DNA from 3 places in the Exiguobacterium sp. K1 genome. Region 3 is predicted to be linked to each of the others. Evidence: predicted binding sites of a transcription regulator. Region 3 holds the regulator's gene; each other region holds the start of a gene.
The links. The regulator Rex, encoded in region 3, represses fermentation and respiration genes when NADH is low (regulators of the CRP and FNR family bind a similar motif). The targets are predictions, from matches to a motif close to TTGTGAAATATTTCACAA.
Positions count from the first base shown of each region.

Region 1: the regulator Rex is predicted to act here: its motif matches at 1,810-1,827, upstream of N7U64_RS07005 (AtpZ/AtpI family protein).
Region 2: the regulator Rex is predicted to act here: its motif matches at 1,805-1,822, upstream of N7U64_RS11595 (formate/nitrite transporter family protein).

Region 1 is NZ_JAOTIT010000002.1:340,370-343,652, forward strand. It holds gene atpE (F0F1 ATP synthase subunit C) at 88-300, opposite strand; gene atpB (F0F1 ATP synthase subunit A) at 376-1,119, opposite strand; gene N7U64_RS07000 (ATP synthase subunit I) at 1,128-1,514, opposite strand; gene N7U64_RS07005 (AtpZ/AtpI family protein) at 1,511-1,729, opposite strand; gene N7U64_RS07010 (pentapeptide repeat-containing protein) at 2,377-3,168, shown strand.
Region 2 is NZ_JAOTIT010000005.1:107,705-110,987, reverse strand. It holds gene N7U64_RS11605 (aminopeptidase) at 1-349, opposite strand, end outside; gene N7U64_RS11600 (DUF1232 domain-containing protein) at 448-867, shown strand; gene N7U64_RS11595 (formate/nitrite transporter family protein) at 948-1,784, opposite strand; gene N7U64_RS11590 (hypothetical protein) at 1,968-2,576, opposite strand; gene N7U64_RS11585 (YitT family protein) at 2,716-3,283, shown strand, end outside.
Region 3 is NZ_JAOTIT010000002.1:445,242-448,524, reverse strand. It holds gene N7U64_RS07545 (ABC-F family ATP-binding cassette domain-containing protein) at 1-992, opposite strand, end outside; gene N7U64_RS07540 (redox-sensing transcriptional repressor Rex) at 1,149-1,808, shown strand; gene N7U64_RS07535 (twin-arginine translocase TatA/TatE family subunit) at 1,808-2,011, shown strand; gene tatC (twin-arginine translocase subunit TatC) at 2,019-2,798, shown strand; tRNA gene N7U64_RS07525 (tRNA-Ala) at 2,906-2,978, shown strand; gene N7U64_RS07520 (S8 family serine peptidase) at 3,222-3,283, shown strand, end outside.

The DNA of each region.
Region 1 (3,283 bases), 100 kb from region 3:
GAGCCGCAGCCCCCATGACGGTTCACTCTAGTGGAACGAATAACGCCCTATGTAGCTCAGTTCTTGGTACGTAAAATTAAATACGGATTAAGAGTTGAGGAGAAGGAAACCGACCGCTACACCGATGATTGGAAGTGCCTCAACGAGACCGATACCGATGAACATTGTTTGACGAAGTTCGTTTTTGAGTTCTGGCTGACGTGCTTGTCCTAATACTGTACCGTTTACGATAAGACCGTTACCGATACCTGCGCCGAGTGCGCCGAGTCCGATGATGATCGCTGTTGCAATAAGTTCCATTATGAATTGCCTCCCTAGATTGTGTTCGAAATTTGGTCGTGCGATTATCGGAAAAGCAGATGCTTTACCTTCGAATTAATGGTCGTGCGCTGCCTTATGCCCGATGTAAACCATCGTTAAGATAAGGAAGATATACGCTTGGATTGCTCCGATGAAGAGTGAGAATCCTTGCCAGATCAACATTGGGATCGCTGACAGGATGACACCGACTGGTCCGAGGAATTGGAAATCGTTCGTTCCAGAGATGATACCGATCGAGAGAATGATACCAATCATGATTTCACCCGCGAAGATGTTACCGTAAAGACGAAGACCAAGTGTCAACGTGTTTGCGAATTCTTCGATGATGGTAATAATAAACATCGGCGTCATAAACGTTTTCGCATACGAGCCGAAGCCGCGCATTTTCACACCGTAATAATGGCTCATGACCACTACCATAGATGAAAGTGCAAGTGTCACATACGGATCTGCAGTTGGTGAGTTGAACCAAATGTAGTGACCCGTCACAACGTTAAAGGGAAGACCCATTAAGTTGGACACGATGATGAACAGGAACAGTGTCATTCCGAAAGTTAGGAAGCGACCCCCTGTTTTCCAGTCCATCGTGCTGCTGATGATTCCGCGAACGAACTCGAGGAACATCTCCATCACGTTTTGAGCACCGGTCGGCTTCATCACAAGACGTCGCGTACCGGCCACGGCAATCAGGAAAACGAGAGCAGCTGCAATCAGCACTGTGATCAAGTTTGTCCAGCTACCGTACAGAACGAAGTCGCCCCAGAGTGGGATTTCGTAAAGTGGCATTTCGTGGTTCATTTGATTATTCACCTCTTTTCCCGCTTAAGTTCGTGAGTAAAATACTCACAAAATTGTATGACGTGGCCGGCGAGAAGGCCTATTACCACCGCAGTTAATGACAATTCGGCTTCATACTTCAAGCCGATCATCACACAGAGTACCGCGACCGCCATGCGTGATACGGTCCCTCGAGACATCGGCTTGCGCCCACGCTCGATTACACGATACATTCGATCGACGCTTAATCGTTGCAGCGTCAAGATCATGAAGCTACCTGCCCCACCCAGCGCCAGTCCATAAATCACCGGATCACTCGGATAACCGACAAGTAACAGAACGGCAAGGATTCCATAGTAGAGTCCAAACCATCGTAAGTACGCACGATACAACGCATCTTGAAGGATGATATTCATGTCTTGTCTCCTAACAAGTGCCTGATCATTGCGATCATGCAGAGAATTCCGATGAAAATCCCGATGAACACTGCAAACGTCGCGCCCATCTTTTGCCACCAGTCCTGCTGTTCCCCATAGTTCCCAACAAGAAAGCCGATGACGATCGGTGCGGCTAGTGCCGTCGAAATTTGCGAGGCCATGACCATACTCGTCGCGAGCCCTTTTTGGCGCACTAGAGACGACCCCCTTTTCCCAGTTGTGAGTTCTTTTTCTTTCCCACAATTTGCGGATTTTCATACTAGTCAAGAATACAATGAGAACCATTTCATAGTCAAATGAATTCACAATTAAAATGGACCGTCGAAACCATTGTATATCAACAATTGATAAGGTTTTCACAGAGGTCTCCCCCGGCACTCTTTTCACGAAGATGTGAAGAAAATATGTAGTACTATCAACGTTTATCGAGATGGTTCACTAGGTGAACAAAACCATTGAACAGTAACGTTATATCGTCTTTCGTAATGAGAAACAAGTCGTCTAAATTTGATTTGTGTCGATTTTGTGAAAAAACATTTTTTCTTCACAATTGTAAACGCTTCCGTTACGGGACACGAAAACCCCTCTGACATCTGTTTGTAACAAAGCCCGCAGACGATTTCCAATTCGTTTCGTGTGTGCCTTGTCACAGCTTAAAAATTCACGGATGATTTGCTACTTTCAAGGTCATGGTGCAGCTGTTTTTTTACAAAAATCATATATTTAGTTCTTCCATTTGAGTGGAGCCACTGCTCGTTTACTCGTTGATTGTGATTTGAAAATGATTGTCTACATATGGTAAAAAGAAGTGACATGAACAAATCAAAAGGATGTGAAGAGAATGGAAACCGAACGCTTTCGAGTTCAGTGCGGGGACTGCTTCGGATTGTGTTGTACGGCACTCGCTTTTTCCGCCTCAAGCGATTTTGGTCACAACAAACCGGAAGCGACACCATGCCGGAATTTAGATGCTGATTACCGTTGCGGGATTCATGACCGTTTGCGCCCGAGCGGGTATAAAGGATGTACCGTTTATGACTGCTTTGGTGCCGGACAACAGATTTCGCAAGTGACATTTTCCGGCGTGTACGATGAGACGACAAAACCGGTCATGTACGCCCTGTATCCGAAGATGGTCCATCTGCAGGAAATGATGTGGTACCTGACAGACGGCATCCGGCCAGCAACCCGCTCGATTCATCATCTGCTAGAAAATAAGCTGGCTGAACTGGATGCAATGACCGGTTCTTCTCCAGACGAGCTTGCGGCACTCGATCTCGATCAGGTACGGGCAACATTGCTACCGCTCCTTGCAAAAATCGAAGGACTGGTTCAAACACCGTTTTCAGGGACGAGCAGACGCCCACTTCCCCGCGACTGGATTGGGAAAAATCTTGCAGGACAGGACTTTTCCGGCATAAGTGTCCGCGGACAGTTTTTGCTCGCGACGAACTTATCGAACAGCCGGTTGCGTGGCGTCAACTTCCTCGGTGCCGACCTGCGTGACTGTCAGTTGGCAGGAGCCGATCTGACCGACGCGCTGTTTTTGACGCAAGCGCAGGTCAATGCGGCGCAAGGCAATGCGAAGACACGTCTTCCGGAACGGTTGCTCCGCCCGTCGCACTGGGCGTAAGGGAACAATGGGGTATTAATTATTGTCCAAAAGAAGTGCCGTCTCTTTCCCAAAGATAATGCGTCATTCTATCGTGACAGGTGTTCCGCCCTCTTCCTCATTCGCTTTCCGCAGG
Region 2 (3,283 bases), on a different contig from region 3:
CAATCCGGCTGGATTCGACGCCGTTTAATAAGTCAGGATCTTCACTGACAACGGACAGGAAGGCTGTTTTTTCTTCTGCCAACTGATCAAAGCGGGCTTTCAGCCAGTCCGGGAACGCATCAAATGAATCTTCCGGTGCGTCGAAGTAACGGATTTTCGTCATTTCGTCATCTGACCATTGGACGTAGACATTCGAAGCGCCCACTTCGTAGGCAACGCGTGTGATTTCACGGACTAGCGGTGCATTTTCAATCCCCGCCCGAATTTCGAGTTGCTGACCGGCTTGCAGGTTAATTCCTGTACGTACTGCAAGTGCGGCATATTTTTTTAATTGTTCTTGAGTCGACATTATGTAATCCCCTTTCAACTATTACTCTTATTTTCACGAAATAGTTGCAATTTTGCAAGAAATAAGGTGAAACTAGAGATACAGAAGGAGTGTTGATGATGGAATTTACACCAGGCGATTTTAAATCCGCTTACACCTATTTTCACCGGCAAGCGTTAACCGCGGTCGGAAATGCGAAAGCTCAGGAAGACTTATTGATCCAAGGGGAACTCGGATTAGCCCGATTGACGACAGATCTTGCCTCTGAGGACGGCTCGGATGTCGAACGCGAAGCAGAACTTGTTCTTTACTTCCAGCTCAAGCAGTTGCTCGAGATGTTACGTGCTTTGTACAACAAACGTTTCGAAATGCAACCAGAACAGGAACAACTTTTATTGACGGCCGTTTTGTACTTCACGTCTCCGGTTGATGCCCTGCCCGATGAAAATATTTTAGGCCTGTTCGATGATGCTCAAATCGTCGAAGCCATTTATGAAGAACTAGCAGCAGATGTCGATCGTTTTCAACATCTCGAATAATGACAGACATCAAAAAAGAAGGATCCGATTTTTCATCGAATCCTTCTTTTTTGTTTTTATAACGACGTCCTTAACGATTTTTAAGCTTTTTGTTTGGAAGCGATGTTGATTGTCGCTGCCTGTTCGTTTGACTGTTCTACTTCCAGCTTTGATTTATTAAGCCATGTGTAAACCATCCCCATGAACAATGCTCCGCCGATGATGTTTCCAAGCAATGCCGGAACCAGGTTATGGATCGCACCGGCAAAGGAAATCGCTTCCGGATGCGGAACGACTAAAGCCAGTGAGAACAAGGCCATGTTGGCAATGACGTGATCAAAACCGGAGGCAAAGAACACAGCAACTAAAATCATCATCATCATGATTTGTGCCAGTTCGTTTTTCATATTTTTCGGAATGAAAATCGCTAGACAGACCATCCAGTTACAGAAGATGGCTCGTGTGAAGATCTCCCATGTCGTATGATGAATTTTCGTTTCGGAAACAGCAAACAACCAGTTCTCCATTCCGAGCTCCTGGATAATTCCTGTCTGTGAAAAGAGTAAGGCGAAGGCAAGTCCACCAAGACCGTTTCCGATAAAACATAGTGTCCATACTTTCAATGTATCCATTTTCGAAGTAAAACCACGCATGGTCGACGTCGTGAAATACATGGTGTTTCCGGTAAACAATTCTGCTCCGCCGTAGACGATCAAGACGAGTGCGACACCGAATGTCAATCCACCGACAAGCGTCGTAACCGGTGATTCATTTAAATATAAACCGTTGATTGCTTTGAGTGTAAATATGATGGCAAAACCAATGAATACTCCAGCTAACATCGCTCGAACCAAATATTCCAGCGGACGCATCCGTAGCATTTGTGTCGATTTGACAGCTTTTTTTCTTAACCCTTCTAATGCTTCTACTTCATTCATTGTAGAAACCCCGCTTTCTTTTGTTCAACACTTCACAATGTCTGTTCATTTATTATCATACTTCCATCTTATAAGATGTTCAAGTCATGAATAGACACTATTTAGCGTTTTATTAAAAGAGGAGGATGTAAACGATACCATTGTGTCAAGTTTGTGAAAAGTGCCTTTTCTTGGTGAATACAACTAGTTTGAAGGAAGGATTTGAAGCGCATCCTCGAATTTTTTAAAGAATACCGATCGTCTGGATCCGACCAGTACATAGTCTTCGACAACGACGCGGTTAAATCTGGTTGCGGAAGAAGTGGCCCGCTCGATATCCCGCGGTGTATAATCTTCAATCCGTTGTCGATCCGTCTCAAACGTGACATCAGAAAATGTGTCGGTGTAACGGATTTGAAGTTCAGATAAATCAGAGACACTTAAAAAAAGTGCTAATGTCTGATGCATGATCAGCTTGGATAATCGGCTTTCGAGAAAAGAAGCACCGGCAGACCGGACTGTCTTTCCATTACTACCCGTCCAGTCCGCCTGCTCTTTTTCGGCTGGTTCGTACGTCATCTTCACCGATGTCCCCTCTACCGATACGGCAGTCAAAGCTTCTGAAAATGGCAACTGCTTAACCAGCTCTTCAATCGCAGCCGTATTGGAAACCGAAATCCCGACATGACGCGCAATCACCTGACCATCCTTAAAACGCTCTTCTTCCGGTGGCTGCTGTAAATTCAGAACAAACCATGATCCTGCCGATAATCCGAGTCCAATGCAGAGAATGACCAGTATGATTTTTTTCAAAAAAATGGTCTCCTTTCTGAAAAACAGATGGTTTGATTGTTCTTTTTTCAAAACAGGGGTTGAATTAATCCTCATATCAGCGTACTCTTGCAGGCAGATACTTTATGGAGGAGGAGCATGAGATTACTCATCAATCAACATGAAAACTAAACAGCCCGCAAAGAAAAAACGTACAGAGAAAATCGGTTTCCTCTTGATCGGGACGTTGCTGTACTCGTTGTACATCAGTCTTCTCTTATCGCCGAATGATATCGGATCCGGCGGAATCATGGGAATCACACTTATTGTTCAGGAATTATTCCACACGCCAATCGGCTTGACACAACTGGTCTTGAATATTCCACTTTTTTTACTAGGATTTCGTTTTTTGAGAAAACGTTTTATGTTTTTATCCGGTCTCATCGTCTTGGCTTCATCATTCCTGATTGACTGGATTCCGACGCAAATCGTTCCGGAATCTTTAAATGATCCACTGGTCGCTTCCATTTTTGCCGGACTTGTCTCCGGTTTGGCAATGGCTTTAATCTTCTTTGGCGGCGCCTCGACTGGCGGTCTTGATATTCTTGGAAAGTTTTTTTATGCCCGCTTCCACAATTGGCCGCTTCCGCGTATTTTTTTAATGCAGGATTTGGTCATCTATGTACTTGTCTGGTTCGTGTTTGATTTAAAACATGTCATGTATGCTTTAATCATGAGTTTCGTTCGAG
Region 3 (3,283 bases):
AGCACATCATTGCCGCTCTGCTTTTCAATCGGGAATGACAGAACCGTACTACGTTCGTCACCGTCCGGCCGGTCGATCCGGTCGACCTTTTCAAGACGTTTGCGGACGCTTTGCGCCCGTTTTGTTGTCGTTGCCCGGGCGATGTTGCGCTGGATGAAATCCTGCATCTTCGCGATATCTTCCTGTTGCTGTTCGAACTGTTTCATTTCCTGTTCGTAGAGCGCCGCTTTTTGTTCGAGATACTTCGTATAATTACCGGTAAACTTCCGGGAGACGTTCCGGGACAATTCATAGACGACGTTGACGACTTGATCGAGGAAATACCGGTCATGGGAAACGATCAGGACAGCGCCGCGGTAACCGGACAAGTAACTTTCAAGCCAGGACAGTGTATCGATGTCCAAGTGGTTGGTCGGCTCATCGAGAATCAGCAGTTCCGGTGCCTGCAGCAACATCTTCGCGAGGGCGAGCCGGGTCCGCTGTCCACCGGAAAGCGTCTGAATCCGTCGGGAATAATCGTCCGGATAAAAGCGCATCCCGTGTAAGACGGAGCGGATATTGGCTTCGAACTGATAGCCGCCGGCTTCCGAGAAGTCGTGTTGTGCCTGGTCGTACGTTTTAAGGAGACGGTCATAAGCGGCCGGATCATTTAAAATGTGTTCCATGCCCATTTCAATTTCCATCCGGCGAAGTGCCCGTTCCTGATCCTGCAGATGCTCAAAAACAGTCAGCATCTCGTTCCAAATTGATTCGTTCGACTCGAGTCCGCTGTCCTGCGCGAGATAACCGATCCGGACTTCCTTGCTTTTCATGATCTCGCCCGAGTCATGTGACAGCTCCCCGGCGATGATTTTTAAAAGTGTCGATTTTCCGGCACCATTTCGTCCGACGAGGGCAATCCGGTCCCGTTCCTGTACTTCGAGTTTAATATTGTCTAAAATCGGCTCGACGCCGAATGATTTTGAGAGTTGGTTTACTTGTAAGAGAATCATATCCATCCATCCTTCCACCCTTTAGTCTATCACGAAAAATCCTGCCGAATATAATATTTGTTACTCTATGTGAAGTGGTTTACAATCAAGGGGAGTAGAATTCTTTGCATTGATTTGGGTGCCACGTCAGAACGTGGCCGAAGGGGGAACTGCAGTATGAATGGGCCAGACACAAAAATACCACAAGCAACGGCGAAACGGCTGCCGTTATATTATCGTTTTATCCAGAGTCTTTATAACTCCGGCAAGTTGCGCGTCTCGTCAGCAGAGCTCAGCGAAGCGGTCAAAGTCGACTCCGCGACGATCCGTCGTGACTTTTCCTACTTTGGGGCGTTAGGGAAAAAAGGGTACGGTTATAATGTTCAACATTTGTTAACATTTTTCCGAAAGACACTCAACCAAGACGAGGTCACGAATGTCGCCTTAATCGGGGTCGGACATCTCGGAACGGCGTTTGCAAATTATAACTTTTTAAAGAATAATAGTACTCGTATCGTCATCGCGTTTGACGCCGATGAGGACAAGGTCGGAACGACGACGCAGGACGTTCCAATTTATCACGTCTCGGATATGAAAGAACAAATCCAAGCGAACAATGTCGATGTCGCCATCTTGACGGTACCGTCTCAGTTCGCCCAGTCAGTGGCAGATGAGTTAGTTGAGTATGGTGTGACCGGCATTTTGAACTTTACACCGGCCCGGTTGAATGTACCGGCCCACGTTCGGGTGCATCACATCGATTTGTCAATCGAGCTGCAGTCGCTCGTGTATTTTATGAAGCATTATTCGCAATCAGCTGAAGGAGTGAAATCATAATGGAAAACTTAATCCCGTTAACACTTGGTATTGGACCGGGGAGCATCGCTTTGATCGGTGTCGTCGCCTTAATCATCTTCGGACCGAAGAAATTACCGGAACTCGGCCGCGCCGCTGGTCAAACGTTAAAAGAGTTCAAGAGCGCAACGAACGGCATCATGGAAGATGATAAGGACAAAAAGGACGAAATGAAAGAGAAGTGAGTGAATCATGGCGATCGATCAAGAACAGAGTGTGACATCGCACTTAGATGAACTGCGTAAGCGGATCATCTGGTCGCTCATCATTGTAGTGGTCATGTTTATCGCAGCCTTTCCGCTCGTCCGGCCGCTCGTCCGTTTCTTACAGGCCGACTTAAAGGAACTCGGAATCGGGCTGAATGCGTTTAACGTTGTTGATCCACTGATGTTATATCTGAATCTTGCGTTCATCATCGCAATCGTCTTGGCGTCCCCGTTTTGGATGTATCAGCTTTGGGCATTCATCCGTCCCGGTCTGCACGACCAAGAACAAAAAGCGACGTTGACGTATATTCCCGTGACGTTTTTCTTATTCCTTGCGGGTATTTCATTTTCTTATTTTTGGCTGTTACCGTTTTTACTCGAAGTATCGACGGAACTCGGGCAAGAACTCGGAATCGAACAGGTCATCGGGGTCGAGAACTATTTCAGCTTTCTGATCCGGTTGACGATTCCGTTCGGTCTGTTGTTCCAGTTGCCGGTCGTGACGATGTTTTTGACACGGCTCGGACTCGTGACGCCGTTCTTCATGCGGAAGAATCGGAAGTATGCGTATTTTGCGCTGTTCGTGATCGCGGCGTTGATCTCACCGCCCGATATCACCTCGCACTTGATGATTTCTGTTCCGTTGTTCGTGTTATATGAAATCAGTATCCTGATTTCGGCACGGACGTACAAAAAAGTGCTGATTCTCGAGCAGGAGGCTGAACTCGAACGACAGGCGGATATGATGCGTGAGTTGAACAAATAATAGAAGATTCTCCTTTACCCGCAAGGTGAAGGAGATTTTTTTGTAAGCGGTCTAATTTTATATTGAAAAAGTGAACAGCAATGGTTATACTCATTATAGAAACACACGGGGGCTTAGCTCAGCTGGGAGAGCGTTTGGCTGGCAGCCAAAAGGTCGTCGGTTCGAGCCCGATAGTCTCCATATCGCTTTACTTGAAAACCCTTGGGCAACCGGGGGTTTTTTTGTGTCTTCAGAAAAAAGGTTTCTTTTGATAAAAGGTAAATGAAGGATGTTAATTGGTTCATATGCCATAAACCAACAATTATTTTTAAAATACTCCAAATTTAAATTGTATATTAAGAGAAAATTAATTAAACTAAAAATACAGAATTTTTGTTTAATAGGTTTTGTTCCACATTACATTTTTGGAAAAGAGGAAAAAGAATGAAGAAAAAGAAGATTGCTCTGATGGCGGCAGCCCTCATGACATCTTCCAGCCTAGTTCA